4 regions of the Rhizobium sp. BK377 genome follow, and region 4 is predicted to be linked to each of the others. Evidence: riboswitches for the same ligand, from Rfam matches in the RefSeq annotation. Region 4 holds a riboswitch; each other region holds the start of a gene.

The links. A riboswitch is a leader RNA that binds a small molecule or an ion and turns the genes downstream of it on or off. The one in region 4 is predicted to bind cobalamin.
Region 1: it holds a riboswitch for cobalamin, as region 4 does, so the genes downstream of both, nrdH (glutaredoxin-like protein NrdH) here and bluB (5,6-dimethylbenzimidazole synthase) in region 4, are expected to answer to the same signal.
Region 2: it holds a riboswitch for cobalamin, as region 4 does, so the genes downstream of both, FHT92_RS10815 (ABC transporter substrate-binding protein) here and bluB (5,6-dimethylbenzimidazole synthase) in region 4, are expected to answer to the same signal.
Region 3: it holds a riboswitch for cobalamin, as region 4 does, so the genes downstream of both, cobU (bifunctional adenosylcobinamide kinase/adenosylcobinamide-phosphate guanylyltransferase) here and bluB (5,6-dimethylbenzimidazole synthase) in region 4, are expected to answer to the same signal.

What each region holds. Positions count from the first base shown of each region.
Region 1 is NZ_JACIAC010000006.1:24,903-28,925, forward strand. Features, by position in the region: gene FHT92_RS21935 (heavy metal translocating P-type ATPase) at 1-1,042, shown strand, start outside; cobalamin riboswitch at 1,352-1,579, shown strand; gene nrdH (glutaredoxin-like protein NrdH) at 1,841-2,062, shown strand; gene nrdI (class Ib ribonucleoside-diphosphate reductase assembly flavoprotein NrdI) at 2,076-2,477, shown strand; gene nrdE (class 1b ribonucleoside-diphosphate reductase subunit alpha) at 2,456-4,023, shown strand, end outside.
Region 2 is NZ_JACIAC010000002.1:425,473-429,495, forward strand. Features, by position in the region: gene FHT92_RS10805 (NAD(P)-dependent alcohol dehydrogenase) at 1-322, opposite strand, end outside; gene FHT92_RS10810 (metallochaperone AztD) at 618-1,850, shown strand; cobalamin riboswitch at 1,907-2,157, shown strand; gene FHT92_RS10815 (ABC transporter substrate-binding protein) at 2,331-3,347, shown strand; gene FHT92_RS10820 (iron ABC transporter permease) at 3,344-4,023, shown strand, end outside.
Region 3 is NZ_JACIAC010000002.1:546,198-550,220, forward strand. Features, by position in the region: gene cobN (cobaltochelatase subunit CobN) at 1-476, opposite strand, end outside; gene cobW (cobalamin biosynthesis protein CobW) at 486-1,532, opposite strand; gene cobU (bifunctional adenosylcobinamide kinase/adenosylcobinamide-phosphate guanylyltransferase) at 1,537-2,046, opposite strand; cobalamin riboswitch at 2,397-2,793, opposite strand; gene FHT92_RS11475 (chloride channel protein) at 3,001-4,023, shown strand, end outside.
Region 4 is NZ_JACIAC010000008.1:86,673-90,695, reverse strand. Features, by position in the region: gene FHT92_RS25785 (DUF2865 domain-containing protein) at 1-891, shown strand, start outside; gene bluB (5,6-dimethylbenzimidazole synthase) at 896-1,582, opposite strand; cobalamin riboswitch at 1,624-1,814, opposite strand; gene FHT92_RS29700 (hypothetical protein) at 1,942-2,064, shown strand; gene FHT92_RS25770 (methyl-accepting chemotaxis protein) at 2,089-3,966, shown strand; gene FHT92_RS25765 (hypothetical protein) at 4,023-4,023, shown strand, end outside.

The sequences.
Region 1 (4,023 bases), on a different contig from region 4:
CCCCTGCGCGCTGGTCATTTCGACGCCGGCAGCAATAGCTGCCTCGCTCTCGGCGGGTGCGCGCCGCGGTCTGCTGATGAAGGGTGGGGCAGTCCTTGAATCGCTTGGCAAGGTGACGGCCGTTGCCTTCGACAAGACAGGCACGCTGACCGAAGGCAAGCCGCAGGTCACGGATATCATCGCCTATGGGCGCTCGGAGGCAGAGGTGCTTTCGCGTGCTGCCGTTCTCGAACAGGGCTCCAGCCATCCGCTGGCGCTGGCGATCCTCAACCGTGCCAAGGCCGATGCCGTGCCCGTGCCGCCGGCCTTCGAAGTGGAAGCGCTGCCCGGCAAGGGCATGACCGGCAAGGTTGGCGGCGAGACGCTCGATCTCCTGTCACCGCCGGCCGCGCGCGAGCGCGGGGCGCTGAATGTCGAACAGGACGAGCGGGTCGCGGCACTTAATGGTGCGGGCAAGAGCGTCTCGGTATTGCTCGTCAATGGTGTCGCGGCCGGTCTCATCGCCATGCGCGACGAGCCGCGCGACGACGCCACGAGCGGGCTTGCGACGCTGAAGGCGGCAGGCGTGCGCGCCATCATGCTGACCGGCGACAACAAGCGCACTGCAGCAGCCGTTGCCGGTGACCTCGGCATCGACTGGCGCGGCGAGTTGCTGCCGCAGGACAAGCAGCGCATTGTTGGCGAACTGAAGAAGGAAGGATTGTTCGTTGCCAAGGTCGGTGACGGCATCAATGATGCACCGGCACTTGCCGCCGCCGATGTCGGCATCGCCATGGGCGGCGGCACCGACGTTGCGCTGGAAACGGCGGATGCGGCCGTGCTGCATGGGCGTGTCGGCGACGTTGCCCGCATGATCGAGCTCTCGAAGCGGACGATGCGCAACATCATGCAGAACATCACCATTGCTCTCGGGCTGAAGGCGGTGTTCCTCGTCACTACTATTGCCGGCATTACCGGCCTGTGGCCGGCGATCCTTGCCGATACCGGCGCGACCGTATTGGTGACGATGAACGCGCTTCGTCTTCTCCAGATAAAGACGTAAAGTTTGTCATTTTAGCAGCGTGCGGAAGGTGCACGCCCGTGGCATCATGGTTCCCGGGATCTGCCGAAACCGAGGCTGGCCCGAATGCAAAGTCGGCCTGTTGCGCGATACCCCATCGGCGATTCGGGCGTGATTCGGGAATCGAAAATCGCAGAGCCGGCCAAAGGCTGGCTCTCTTCCTTGGGGCCTTCTCCACAGCCTGCTTTCTTTAATCATCTGTTAACCACGTTCTTCACACGAATGCAGTGATTTCAAACATGCCGTAACGCGACGCGCAAACCATCCGTTGACGCAAACTGGGATTCGCGTACTATATCTAGTGTTCAAGGTTCCTTCGATTCGTGAGGGTCGCGGGCTAAGACGGGAATACGGTGCGTTTCGCCATGAAGGCGCGACAAGTCCGCAGCTGCCCCCGCAACTGTAAGCGGCGAGCAACTGTCCGATTTCAGGTCACTGAGGCATGAGGCTTTGGGAAGGCTGGGGGCAGGGTGCTTCGACCCGCGAGCCAGGAGACCTGCCTTGAACTGGTTGTCCACGGGCGGGGTGTCCGGAAGGTCGCGTGCATGAATGCGGATCTATCCGTGCCTGTTACGCTGCCCCGAACTTCCGCATGAGCACTTCGGGGTTGAAGTCATGTCGAGAGCATCAAAACCGCCGCCCGCGCAGATCCCGCAGAGGATAATGCCTGGCGTGTAAAGCGCCGACTTTGTTAGATCATTCTCAAGCGTTGCCCCGGACGCCGCAAGGCGCCCGATCCTAGTTCTGCGTCCGGAATCCATTGACATCACGAGGAACATGATGAGCGTTACCGTTTACAGCAAGCCTGCCTGCGTTCAGTGCACCGCCACCTACCGCGCCCTCGACCGTCTGGGCGTCGACTATCAGATCATCGATATCTCCGAGGATGCCGACGCGCTCGATCGCGTGCGCGGCATGGGCTACATGCAGGTTCCGGTCGTCGTTGCCGGCGAGAACCACTGGGCGGGCTTCCGCCCCGATATGATCAGCGCGCTCTCCTGATCGGAGAAGAGCGGTGGGCCTGATCGTCTATTATTCCAGCCGGTCGGAGAATACCCATCGTTTCGTCGAGAAGCTGGGACTGCGCGCGGCGCGCATTCCCGTAGGCGCTGAAGACATCCACATTCGCGAACCCTTTGTGCTGATCTCGCCCACTTATTGCGGGGACGGCGGAAAAGGAGCCGTGCCCAAACAGGTGATCCGTTTCCTCAACAATGCGGAAAACCGCTCCAACATCCGCGGCGTCATTGCTGCGGGCAACAGCAATTTCGGCGAGACCTACGGGCTTGCCGGCGACGTAATCTCGCAGAAGTGCCAGGTGCCTTACCTCTACCGGTTCGAGCTCCTGGGGACTGCCGAGGATGTCGCCAATGTCAAAGACGGGATGGGACGATTTTGGACACTGGGACAAACCTGACGCGGGATGCGGTCGCCAAGCCGCTGAAGGCCTTGGAAGCGCTCGATTATCACGCGCTGAACGCGATGCTGAACCTCTATGACGATGAGGGCAAGATCCAGCTCGACAAGGACCGCATGGCGGCCAAGCAGTATTTCCTGCAGCATGTGAACCAGAACACGGTGTTCTTCCATAATCTCCGGGAGAAGCTCGATTATCTGGTCACCGAAGGCTATTACGAGCAGGAAGTCCTCGACCAGTATTCGTTCAATTTCGTCCGCGACCTGTTCGACGAAGCCTATGCCAAGAAGTTTCGTTTCCCGACCTTCCTCGGCGCCTTCAAATATTATACCAGCTATACGCTGAAGACCTTCGACGGAAAGCGCTACCTGGAGCGCTACGAAGACCGTATCTGCATGGTGGCGCTGGCGCTGGCCGAAGGCAATGAACAGCTGGCACGCGATCTGATGGAAGAGATCATTGCCGGCCGTTTTCAGCCGGCAACGCCGACCTTCCTCAATGCCGGCAAGAAGCAGCGTGGCGAACTCGTCTCCTGCTTCCTGCTGCGTGTCGAAGACAATATGGAATCGATAGGCCGCTCCATCAATTCGGCGCTGCAGCTGTCCAAGCGTGGCGGTGGCGTTGCGCTTTCCTTGACGAACATCCGCGAGGCCGGTGCGCCGATCAAGCAGATCGAGAACCAGTCTTCCGGCATCATCCCCGTGATGAAGTTGCTGGAAGACTCGTTCTCCTATGCCAACCAGCTCGGCGCGCGGCAGGGGGCGGGTGCCGTCTATCTCAACGCCCATCACCCCGACATCATGCGCTTCCTCGATACGAAGCGCGAAAATGCCGACGAGAAGATCCGCATCAAGACGCTGTCGCTCGGCGTCGTCGTGCCTGATATCACTTTCGAACTCGCCAAGAACAACGAGGATATGTATCTCTTCTCGCCTTATGATGTGGAGCGGGTCTACGGCGTGCCCTTCACCGAGATATCGGTGACGGAAAAGTATCGCGAGATGGTGGCGGATGCCCGCATCACCAAGAAGAAAATTAAGGCACGCGAATTCTTCCAGGTGATCGCCGAGATCCAGTTCGAGAGTGGTTACCCCTACATCATGTTCGAAGACACGGTGAACCGGGCAAATCCGATTGCCGGCCGCATCAGCATGAGCAACCTCTGCTCGGAAATCCTGCAGGTGAGCGAGGCCAGCGAATTCAACGACGATCTTTCCTACAAGCATCTCGGCAAGGATATCTCCTGCAATCTCGGTTCTTTGAACATCGCCATGGCGATGGATTCATCCGATTTCGGCAAGACGATTGAGACCGCGATCCGTGCACTGACCGCCGTTTCCGACATGAGCCATATCTCGTCGGTGCCCTCGATCGAGAAGGGCAATGACGACAGCCACGCGATCGGTCTCGGCCAGATGAACCTGCATGGATACCTCGCCCGCGAGCGCATTCACTACGGTTCTGAAGAGGGCGTCGATTTCACCAATATTTATTTCTACACGGTGACCTACCACGCGCTGCGTGCCTCGAACCGTCTGGCGGTCGA
Region 2 (4,023 bases), on a different contig from region 4:
AGCACATCTGCTCTTCATTACGCCGGCACTGGGCGCATTCCCTGCAGCTGTCGACGATCGTACCGACGGCAACGTTGTCACCCACCTTGAAGCGCGAAATATTGCTGCCGACGGCAGACACGCGCCCGACGATCTCATGACCCGGCACGAGGGGATAGTTGGAAAATCCCCAGTCGTTGCGGGCCATGTGGAGGTCCGTGTGGCAGACGCCGCAATAGAGGATATCGATCGCAACATCTTCGGGACGTAGTTCCCGGCGATCGAAGGAGAATGGTTGCAACGGCGTATTCGCGTCGGTTGCGGCAAATCCTGATGTTCTCAATGGCTTATCCCCTCGAAAGGCTGCTGAAAGCTGATGGCAGCGAAAGCTGCGCAAAGGGGGATATAGCGTCAGGGGATTATCCGAATTAGACGAGGCCGGCGGGATAGGCTTGTGAACTGGGCTCAGTAATCGCTTCTGAGTCCTGCATCGCTATCCCGTCGCCATGAGCAGCCAGCCAGACATCAAACAAGGCTGGCGCCCCAATTTCTCAAAAATCCGACAGCCGGGGCTGGACAAGGCAAATGTAACTTTATAACAACGACTATGTAATGTTATTACATTAAGGAGAGATTTCATGTATCGGGGCCTTTTCGCCATCTCTGCAGTCGCCACCGCGCTCACATCCGCCGTCCTGCCATCGTCGTCCCGCGCTGAAGAGGAACAGCAGGAGAGCTGGCGGCTTTTCGTGGCTGATCACAGCCTGCCGGTCGTGCGCGCCATCGATCTTGCGAGCGGCAGACAGATCGGCCGCTTCGATCTCAAGGGTTATGCCGCCCTGTCGCTGAGCGAGACGGGGCGCACGGTCTTTGCTGTCCAGGGCGAAGAGAATGTCGTTCACGCCATCGAGACCGGCATTGCCCTTTCCGATCATGGAGAGCATCGCGATATCGAGGTGACGCCGCCGAAGCTGGTCGATGCGACCATAAAGGGTGAGAAGCCGGGCCATGTGGTCACACATGGCGATGACGTGGCGATCTTCTATGATCGCACCGACCGCTTCGATCTCTTGAAGGAAGGCAGCCTGCTGCAGGCAAAGCCGGAGCCGAAACCTTTTAATACCATCGCCGCCCATCACGGCGTCGCGGTGCCGATGGGCAATCATCTGCTGGTCTCAGTGCCGAACATGCAGGCCCCGGTCAAGGAGGGCGAGTTGCCGCCGCGCCTTGGCCTGCGGGTGCTCGATCGTGGTGGCCGGCAGATCGGCGATGTCGCGCCCTGCACCGGCCTGCATGGCGAGGCGACCTCTGCCCGCCTCGTCGCCTTCGGTTGCGAGGAAGGCGTACTCATCGCCCGTCCCGGCGGCGCGGAAGGACCCAAACTCGAGATGCTCGCCTACGGCGCATCGCTGACGCAAGGCAAGGTTTCCACCTTGCTCGGCGGCCGCTCCATGCAGTTTTTCCTCGGCAATTACGGGGAGGATAAGGTGGTCCTGATCGATCCTGATAATACGGATGCACCTTATCGCATCATCGACCTTCCAACGCGGCGCGTCGATTTTATGCTCGATCCGGCAAAGTTCCAGAATGCCTATATCCTCACCGAAGATGGCAGGCTGCATCTGCTCGATACGGTAAAGGGCGAGATCGTCAAATCGGAAACCGTCACGGAACCCTACAGCAAGGACGGCCATTGGCGCGATCCGCGTCCTCGGCTGGCCGCGGCCGGCGATGATATCGCCATTACCGATCCTCGCCGCAGCCTGATCCGCCTTGTCAGTAGCAAAACGCTGAAGCAAACGCGCGCGATCCCCGTCGAGGGTCAGCCCTTCGGGCTTGTCGCCGCCGGCGGCTCGGGCGCGAGCCACTAAGCGGCCTCGGACCCGACACACTTCGCATTCCGGCGCTTGACGTCGCCCATCGCGGCGTCATAGACCGGGACGACGGTTCCCCGAAGAGAACTCCGAGGGGAATAATAGGGAACACGGTGAGGACGACCCAAGAGGGACCGAGACCGTGGCTGCCCCCGCAACTGTAAGCGGATTGTCGATCTCGGGGTCGATCGCGACAGCGATCATGCCCTCGGCCTACGGGCCGTGCCACTGCGATTTCGCGGGAAGGCAGATGACCGGCACATATTCGCGAGCCAGGAGACCTGCCGTCGACACGATCCAATCAAGCCGGGCGGGGATGCCCGGACAAGGAGCAGACATGATTGACGCCACCCCTCTCCACCTGCCGCCATCCATCCGTCTCGATTGGAAGATCCGCCGCTAGCTTCTCGCTCGCCGGCTTCGTTCGCGCATTCGCGCCGGCATCCGCCAGCCCTTTTCCTTTGATCGAGAGTTTCCATGCGACAGCTTCTGAAGAGCTTTTCCCTCGCGCTCGCGCTGGCCGGATTTGCTGCGCCCGCACTTGCCGCCACTCGGTATCCCCTCACCCTCGCCAATTGCGGCCGACAGGTCACCTTCGAAAAGGCGCCGGCCAGGATCGTCTCGATCGGCCAGGGCATGACCGAAGTGCTCTTCTCGCTCGGCCTTGCCGACAAGATCGCCGGCACCGCCGTCTGGGTCGGCCCGGTCCTTCCGCAATATGCCGATGTCAACAGCAGGATCAGACGGCTAGCCGATAACGATCCGAGCTTCGAATCCGTCGTCGGCGCAGAGCCCGATCTTGTGGCTGCCGAATTCGAATGGCATGTCGGCGCACAAGGCTCCGTCGGCAAGCCCGAGCAGTTCGCCGATCTCGGCATCAACACCTATATCGCGCCTGCCGATTGCGTCGCCAAGATCAACGCCGATGGCGGCGACGGCGTGCGCAAGGAGCTGTTCACCATGGACCTGATCTATCAGGAGATCGCCGAACTCTCCGAGATCTTCGACGTGAAGGACCGTGGAGACGCACTGATCGCCGACTTGAAGAAGCGCGAGGCCGCGGCCGTTGCCTCCGTTTCAGGCGCTGCGGCCAAGAACCTGCCGGTCGTCTTCTGGTTCTCCAGCAAGGAGGTCAAGGGCGATGCCTTCATCGCCGGCAAGAACAGCGCGCCGGCCTATATCCTGAAGACGCTCGGCGCCAAGAACGTCGTCAGCACGGAAGAGGAATGGCCCCTCGTCGGCTGGGAAACGATTGCGCAGGCCAATCCCGCCGTCATCGTCATCGCCACCATGGACCGCCGCCGCTATGCCGCCGACGACCCGAAGGTGAAGGTCGATTTCCTGGAAAACGATCCGGTCACGAAAGAGCTCGATGCCGTCAGGAACGGGCGCTTCGTCATGATGGACGCCCAGTCGATGAACCCGACGATCCGCACGATCGACGGCATCGAAGTGCTGGCAAAGGGCATCAAGTCCTTCGGTCTGACGCAGTGAGCCAGGCTGCCTCGCCACAGAGACGATGGTGGGCGCTGGCAACTCTCGCCATTGCCGCCTTCCTCCTGCTCGGTATCATGATCAGTCTCGCCGTTTCGATCGGCGAGATATCGATCCCGCTCGCCACCACGGCGAAGGCGGTTTCCAACCGCCTTTTCAGCACGGCATTCGAGCTCAGCCGCATTCATCAGGGCATCGTCTGGGATTACCGCCTCAGCCGCGCGCTGGTGGCGGCGAGCGCCGGTGCGTCGCTGGCGCTCTGCGGCACGGTGCTGCAGGCGCTGCTGCGCAATCCGCTTGCCGAACCCTATGTGCTCGGCATTTCGGCCGGCGCGTCGACGGGGGCCGTCTGCGTGATGATATTAGGCCTCGGTTATGGCATACTCGGCCTGTCGGGCGGCGCCTTCATCGGCGCGGTCGCCGCCTTCCTGCTGGTTGGCGTGCTGGCCGCCGGTGCCGGCGGCACCAGCGAGCGCATCATTCTCTGCGGCGTGGCGGGCTCGCAGCTTTTCAATGCGCTGACCTCCTATATCGTCACCACCTCGGCCAATGCCGAACAGGCCCGCGGCGTGCTCTTCTGGCTCTTGGGGTCGCTCAGCGGCGTGCGCTGGCCGGATGTCTATCTCTCCGTGCCGGTTGCCATGATCGGCTTCATCCTCTGCGTGGCGCATGTACG
Region 3 (4,023 bases), on a different contig from region 4:
ATCGCCGAAGCATAGGCCAGAAAGCCCCGCGCATTGGCGTCACCGCCCTCGATCAGATATGCCCACAGCGCATTCAGATCCTCGAGCGCCACATTGGAAAACGGCGTCAACCCCGCATCCGGCCGCGCATCCCCCGGCAGCACTGCAATCAGCGCCCCGTTCCGGGCGGCGACCGCATGCAATGCCTCCAGCGCGTAGTGAAAGTAGCTCGCGCCCCCGAGCGCCCGCACGATGATCAGCTTCGCATGCCGCGCCGTCCGATCGACATAGCTATCGACCGACATCGGATGCTTCAGGCTCATCAGGCTCGCAAGCCGCAAGCTATGCCCGCTCGCCCCGCCGGCATGAGCCTCGGCGATCGCCGCAAGCTCAGTATCGGCAGCCGAGAGGAACAGGATATCGCCCGGCGACTGGCCGAGGTCGATGGCCTCATCCCCGTCGCTGATCGTTCCCTGTTGAGCCAGAAGCAGATGCATCGAAACCCCTTAGACCAGCGCCACGATCGCCTTGCGCACAGCGTCCTGATCCATCTCGTGCAGGCCGATGACGACGAGGCGCGTGCTGCGCGCTTCGCCCTGCGCCCAGGCGCGGTCGAAATACTGGTCGATACGGGCACCCACGGCCTGCAGCTGCAGGCGCATCGGCTTACCGGAGACGTCTATGAAGCCCTTGAGGCGCAGCACGTCATGCTCGGCGATGATGCCCTTCAGCTTCTCGACGAAACCTGCAGTATCCGAGACAGCGCCAAGCTCAACCACGAAGCTGTCGAATTCGTCGTGATCATGCGGCTCGCCATCCTCATGTTCCAGCTCATGATGAGATTTGCGGTTGACCACATCACCTTCCGTGCCGATGCCGAGGCCGAGCAGCACGCTTGCCGGCACCTCGCCGTTCTTCGCTTCGATCATGACAGGCTTGCGGGCAATGCGCGAGGCGACTTCGCTCTTCACGCGGCCGAGCCCGTCCGCGTCGATCAAATCGGTCTTGTTGAGCACGATCAGGTCGGCGCAGGTCAGCTGATCCTCGAAAAGTTCCTCGATCGGGCTTTCATGATCGAGCGATTCATCCTCGACACGGCGCGCATCGACGGCATCGTGGTCATCGGCAAAACGACCGGCAGCAACGGCCGCACTATCGACCACGGTGATGACGCCATCGACGGTGACTTCGCTGCGGATATCCGGCCAGTTGAAGGCGGCGACGAGCGGCTGCGGCAGGGCAAGGCCCGAGGTTTCGATGACGATATGGTCGGGGCGCTGATCGCGCTCCAGAAGCTTGGTCATGGTCGGAATGAAATCGTCGGCAACGGTGCAGCAGATGCAGCCATTGGTGAGCTCGATAATATCGTCCTCGGTGCAGTTTTCCGCACCGCAGCCCTTCAGCACGTCGCCATCGACGCCGAGATCGCCGAACTCGTTGATGATCAGCGCGATCTTCTTGCCGCCGGCATTGGTGAGCAGGTTGCGGATCATCGTCGTCTTGCCGGCGCCGAGAAAGCCGGTGATGACGGTTGCGGGGATTTTCTGCTGCATGGAACTAACCCTTCATTTTCAGCGGCAGACCCGCTGCGATAAAATAAACATCCGCGGCCGAAGCCGCGATCATCTGGTGCAGCCGGCCTGCATGGTCGCGAAATTCCCGCGCCATGCGGTTCTCGGGCACAATGCCGAGGCCGACTTCATTGGAAACGATGACGAGCCGCGCCTTAGCATGAGGCAGAAAGCCAGCAAGGGCGGCAGACTGGGCGGTGATATCGCGCCCCTCCATCATCAGATTGGTGAGCCACAGCGTCAGACAATCGACGAGGATGGCCCTGCCCTCCGCGTCGATGGCGGTCAGGCGCTCGGTGAGATCGAGCGGTTCCTCATGCGTCGTCCAGGAGGGGCCGCGATCGGCCCTGTGCTGGTCGATGCGCGCCTGCATCTCGTCGTCCCAGGCGCGGCCGGTGGCGATGTAGTGGCGCTCGAGACCGCTTGCGGTGATGAGATTTTCGGCGAAGCGGGATTTGCCGGAACGGGCGCCGCCGAGGATGAAGGTGGCAGTCATGACGACACCGCCCGTTGAGAATGGGCACGGCCTCCTCTACTTCCCTCATTCCTGTGCTTGTCACAGGAATCCAGCCACGGCGCGTCTGCGCCGTGAATGAATCCATGCCAATGTGAAATGAGTCTAGTGTGTCCAAGGACTTGGCCACGCTGGATTCCTGTGACAAGCACAGGAATGAGGGAGGAGAGGAAAACACGCGCCGGCTGACGTCCAATGACAGGCACCCGGGCTCCATCATTTCGAGCTCCGGGCCGACGATCTCTTATACGCACCACCGGAGGCAGCGCTGAATAACATCCTTCAGCCAAGACAACCTCCGTGCTGGCAGCGGGCAAAACGCCCAATTGGGCATTATGCCCGGCACAGATGGCAGGTCTCCTGGCTCGCAGTTCTCAGCCGCGACAGGGGCAGACCGTTTCCGGTCGCCCCTGATCGTGCCAGCGGATCTGCCTCGCCTTCCCGGCTGCATCTCGTGAAAGGACGGACGATTCGTAGAAAGAGAGGCGTCCTGCCCCGGCTGATCACGATGCATTTCCAGTGGCTTTTCCGGCACTTCTTCCCCCTTGCCCGCTTGCAGAATGCAAGACCGTCAGCGCAGCAGTCGAAATACCGGACGGAAGACCCTGACTGCTCTACAGTCGCGGGGTCGGCTGTGATGAAGGCGCCCTGCTTGGGTCCGCCCCGTCACATTCCCTTTTCATCCGGAAGGCGTGAGGCCGATCCGGAACCATCCATTATGTGGATCCATGGTTAAGCGCGTGCAACCCCCATGTCAATTGCCGCGCAACGTCCCGCTCATGTTCATCTCGACTTACACGACCCACATTGTCGTCTTTAATCAAAGGCTTACGTCACAAAAACTTTACGCCTCCGTCGGTATTTTGCCGCAATTGCCGCCCATGCGGATGCCGGCTCCGCCCTTGACCCCCACTCCTGCCGCCTACTTTCCCCATGATGCTCTCCCGAATGGATATTCGCCGCCTCGGCCCTCTTGGCACAGCCTTCGATCCGGGACGCCTGCGCGCGCTCATTCGCCACAGCGAGGTGGGCATGGTCTTTGCCGGCGCGCTTGTCGGCATCGTATCGGGGCTTGCAGTCACTGCCATGAGCTATGTCTCGGAAGAGATGCACAGCCTGATCTTCGGCATAGACGGCACGACGAGGCTCAGCGCCTCGCAGATCGACAGCAAGTTTCTACTGATGACCGCCCCGGTTGCCGGCGGCATGCTGCTCGGCCTCTTGCTCTTCATTCTCGCCAAATGGCGCAAGAAGCCGATGGTCGACCCGATCGAGGCCAATGCCCTGCACGGCGGCCGCCTCTCGCTGACGGACAGCATCCTCGTCGCCATCCAGAACCTCGTTTCCAACGGCTTCGGCGCATCCGTCGGCCTGGAAGCCGGTTATACGCAGCTTGCGGCCGGCATCGCCTCCAAATTCGGCCTGAAACTGCAGCTGCGCCGCGCTGACATGCGCGTCCTCGTCGGCTGCGGCGCGGCCGGTGCGATTGCTGCCGCCTTCAACGCGCCGCTGACCGGGGCCTTCTACGCCTTCGAGCTGATCATCGGCACCTACACCATCATCTCGCTAACGCCTGTCGTCGTCTCGGCGCTTGTCGCAACCCTTGTTGCGCGCCTTCTTGCCGGCAGCGATTTCATTATCGATGTCGGCAGTTTCGGCGCTGTCCAGCCGGCGGACTACGTGCCGGCCATCGCGCTCGGCGCCTTCTGCGCCGGCGTCGGCATCCTCATCATGCAAGGCGTCTCCTTCGTCGAGGAACTGGCGCGCAAGAGCTCCATCGCACTGCCCTTCCGCCCGGCGCTCGGCGGCATCGTCGTCGGCCTGCTGGCGCTGGTCTCGCCGCAGGTGCTGGCCGCCGGCCACGGCGCGCTGCATCTGAACCTCTCCCACGAGATCACGATTCCTGCTTTGATCGGCCTCTTCCTTCTGAAATCGGTGGCATCCGCCGTCTCCATCGGC
Region 4 (4,023 bases):
CTGCGCAAGGTGCGCGGCGATCTGCGCCGCTATGGTTGCACGTCGGGCAGCGTGATCGTCGTCGGCGGCGAGAACGCCGGATTCTGCGAGGAGCTCGCGCAGTCCGAAGCGAAGATGGTAGACAATGTCCGCTACCTGCAGGATCGCCGCAACGCGTTGCGCCAGGGTGGTGCCGATCCGGCCCGCGAGGAGCTGATGGCCGCGCTCGAAGACAATGGCTGCAACAGCGACAGCTTCAGTGAACCTGTGCAGGGTGACGCCTATGCGCCGGCTCCTTCGATCGATGAGCAAGCTATGCGTGGCGACACGTTCATCCCGCTCGGCGGCGGTGAACGCTACGGCCTGCCGCGGGCAGAAATGCTCTCGCCGGTCAGCACGATCTGTGTGCGCACCTGCGACGGCGGATTCTTCCCGATCAGCAACAATGCCACCTCGGTTGATTTCGGCCGCGATGCCGCAACCTGTGCCAAGATGTGCCCTGGCGTGGAGACGGAACTCTTTTATCGCGACATTTCCAGCACCGAAGCCGCAAACATGATTTCGACGGCGACGGGCGCCCCCTATGGCGCAATGAAGAACGCCTTCGCCTACAAGACCCGCGCGCCCGGCGAAAAATCCGCCTGCTCCTGCAATCTCAGCGCCTATTACGAGGAAATGCGCAAGAGCCAGACGGCCTCTGCGCCGGTGCCCGAGCCGAAGGGTTCGATCACCACGATCCGCACCGAAGCCCCGAAAGCCGCAAGTGCCCCGCAGGCGCAGGTGCCGGATCGTCCCTATGATCCGGCCGGCAACAAGGTGCGCCAGGTCGGCCCGCAATTCCTGGCGGGTGATCAGGGCAAGATCGATCTCGCCAATCCGGCAACATCAGGCCCTCAGCCGCAGCAGCAATAATGGCTCAGGTCTTTATCTGGCCCCAGCCGTCATGGAAGATGAGTTCGTCCAGCGGCATCCGATGCCGCCAGCCTTTGACCGCCAGTTCCGGCTCGTCATAGAGCCGGTCGACGAACCCCGCGCAGAGCCAGGCAACCACCTCGATATGGTCGGGAATGCCAAGGATCTCCTTCAGATCGCCTTCGCGAAATATGCTGACCCAGCCGATGCCGACGCCTTCGGCCCGTGCCGCGAGCCACAGGTTTTGGACGGCGCAGACGGTGGAATAGCTGTCCATGCGCGGATTATGCGTGCGGCCCAGCACCACGCTGCCGCTGCGCGAGGGGTCGCAGGTCACGCAGATGCCAAGCGGCGCTTCGACGATCCCTTCGAGTTTCAGCGACCGGTATTTTTCCTGCCGCTCGCGCGTAAACATTTGCGCGGCTTCCTCATTGGCCTTGGCGAAGGCGTCGCGCACACGCGCCCTCACCTCGCCACTCTTCACCAGAATGAAATTCCACGGCTGCATGAAACCGACCGAAGGCGCGTGATGGGCCGCTGTCAGCAATCGCATGACGAGGTCGTCCGGCAAGGAATCGGGCAGGAACTGGCTGCGCACATCGCGCCGCGTCATGATCGCGTGATAAACGGCCTCGCGTTCGGCCGCAGAAAAGCTGGATGCCGTGCAAACGGCATCATCAATGGGTCGCATCGTCAAATCCCCAACAACGCAACCGCCCGCCGTCCGCGCGGGTTGGGTCTATCTCGTCAGGCCGGTCTTCTGACTTGGCGTCTTTCGCCTGACCGCAGCCTTCCCGGCCTCGCGGCCAGTGGCGTGATGAGCGGCAAGCGTCGGCCTTACAGCGTTGGGCACGTTCCGGCTTTGCACCGGATTCCCGATTCTCCCGCTTGTAACGGCGGGCACCTGACCGGCGATCTATGGCGTGGAAACGGCGTGGCGGCAAGCGGCACGCGACGCCTATTCGAGATACCGGCTCCCGAAGCGCCCGTATGGGGTTCAATTCAGCGGTGGGCACCGGTATCCCATTCTACTTTATAATTTATTCACACATGAAATACACACTGCATCTGCGCGTTCTGGGTTGCAGTGAGGACATGGGCATGAGCGTTCATGATGCGGCCGCCAGCGTCGATGCCCGTATTGATACGCCGGTCGAGAACGTGTCCGACTGAGCCGCATTTCGAGGCCCCCGCGGGATGTTCCAATTTTTGAAGACGATGCCTCTGACAGCGAAGCTGGCGGCGATTATCGTTGCCGTCAATCTCTGCGGCATATCAGCCTTTGCGACGTACACCTGGTTATATGAAACCCGAGCATTGATCGATGGCGCCAAGGCCAACTGGTCCAAGGACGCGGAGCAGTTTGCATCTCTGGCCGCAGGCGGCGTGAAGTGGGGCAAGGCGAATGCCGTTCGAGATGCCTATTCTCTCTACCGCGACGATCCCTCGCTCGACCTTGTTCAATTCTCAGCATTCAATGCGGAACTCACCGCCGTCGATAGGTGGACACGCGACGGCGTCAATGGTCTGCCTGCATCGGCAGATCTTGCAAAGCGCCTGAGCGCGAAGCCGGAAAAAACGACGATTGACGACAGCGAAATATCCGCCGGCGTCGTGACGATCACAGCACCGCTACCACTCGATAAGTCGGGCAAGGCCACCGGCTACGTCGTCACGAACTGGTCCGTCGAGAAGATCGCGTCCGAAGTCAGGCAGAAGGTCTTCATTTCGGTGCTGACGCAGTCCCTGATCACCGCTATTGCCATTGTCGCATTTCTTCTCGCCATGCGCAGTCTCGTTGGCCGGCCGATCAGGATTCTCAGCGAGCGAATCAGCGCCTTGCAGAAAGGCGATCTCGCCTCTCCCGTCACCTATCGGGAAAACGGCGATGAAATCGGCTTTCTGGCCCGCGCATTGGAAGTTTTCCGTAACGAGGCGATTGCAAAGGTCGAAAGAGAGCAAGCCGCTGCCGAGCAGAGTGCTTCGCTTGATTCCGAACGGGCTCGCAACGCATTGTTGACGGAAGAAGCCAGCAAAACGCAGCGACTTGTCATGACCGCTCTTGCCAATGCGCTGGAAAAGCTCGCCGCGGGCGATTTCTCGATAAATCTCGCCGATCTCGGCCCCGAATTCGATAAACTGCGGCAGGATTTCAACAATATGGTCCAGGCAGTCGCTGCCGCGCTGACGGAGATCAAGACCGCCTCCGTGGCTGTTGAAAGCGGATCGAGCGAACTGGCCTCTTCAGCGGATCAGCTCGCCAAGCGGACCGAGCAACAGGCAGCAGCGCTGGAACAGACCGCCGCCGCTCTGGATGAGGTAACGACGACGGTCAGAACGTCGTCGCAGCGGGCCGAAACTGCCGGAAAACAGGTCGAGGAAACGAAGCGGAGCGCTCATGTCTCGGCGACCGTGGTACGTGATGCCATCGGAGCCATGGACCGGATTCAGACCTCGTCGAGCCAGATCGGCCGCATTATCGGCGTCATCGACGAGATCGCGTTCCAGACCAATCTGCTGGCGCTGAATGCCGGCGTCGAGGCGGCGCGCGCCGGCGAAGCCGGCAAGGGTTTTGCGGTCGTCGCGCAGGAAGTGCGTGAGCTCGCACAGCGCTCGGCAAACGCGGCAAAGGAAATCAAGAACCTGATCACCGTGTCTGGCCAGGAAGTTGCAGCAGGCGTCGGGCTGGTGAACGAGACCGGGGATGCTCTCCTGAAAATCGAGGAGCAGATCAACCGCATCAGCGACAGCATCGCTTCCATCGTTCAGTCCTACCGCGAACAGGCGACGGGCCTGCAGGAAATCAATGGTGCGATCAACCAGATGGACCAGGCCACGCAACAGAATGCGGCAATGGTCGAGGAAACGAACGCCGCCTGCCAGGAATTGCTCACCCAGGGACGCCTTCTGCAGGACTCGGCCGGCAGGTTCACTGTCAGCGCGGCTGCCGCCAGCCTGTATGCACCCGTTCAGCCGGTCCCTCGTCAACCTCGCCCGGAGCCGAGAGTTTCCGGGAAACGGCATGTAGGAAGTGCCGCGGTTGCCGCTTCTCCCGGTGCCTGGGAGGAATTCTGACCCCATCGTCGTTCGATACGCTCATCCCATCAGCCAATAACCAGGAAGGAACAGTTA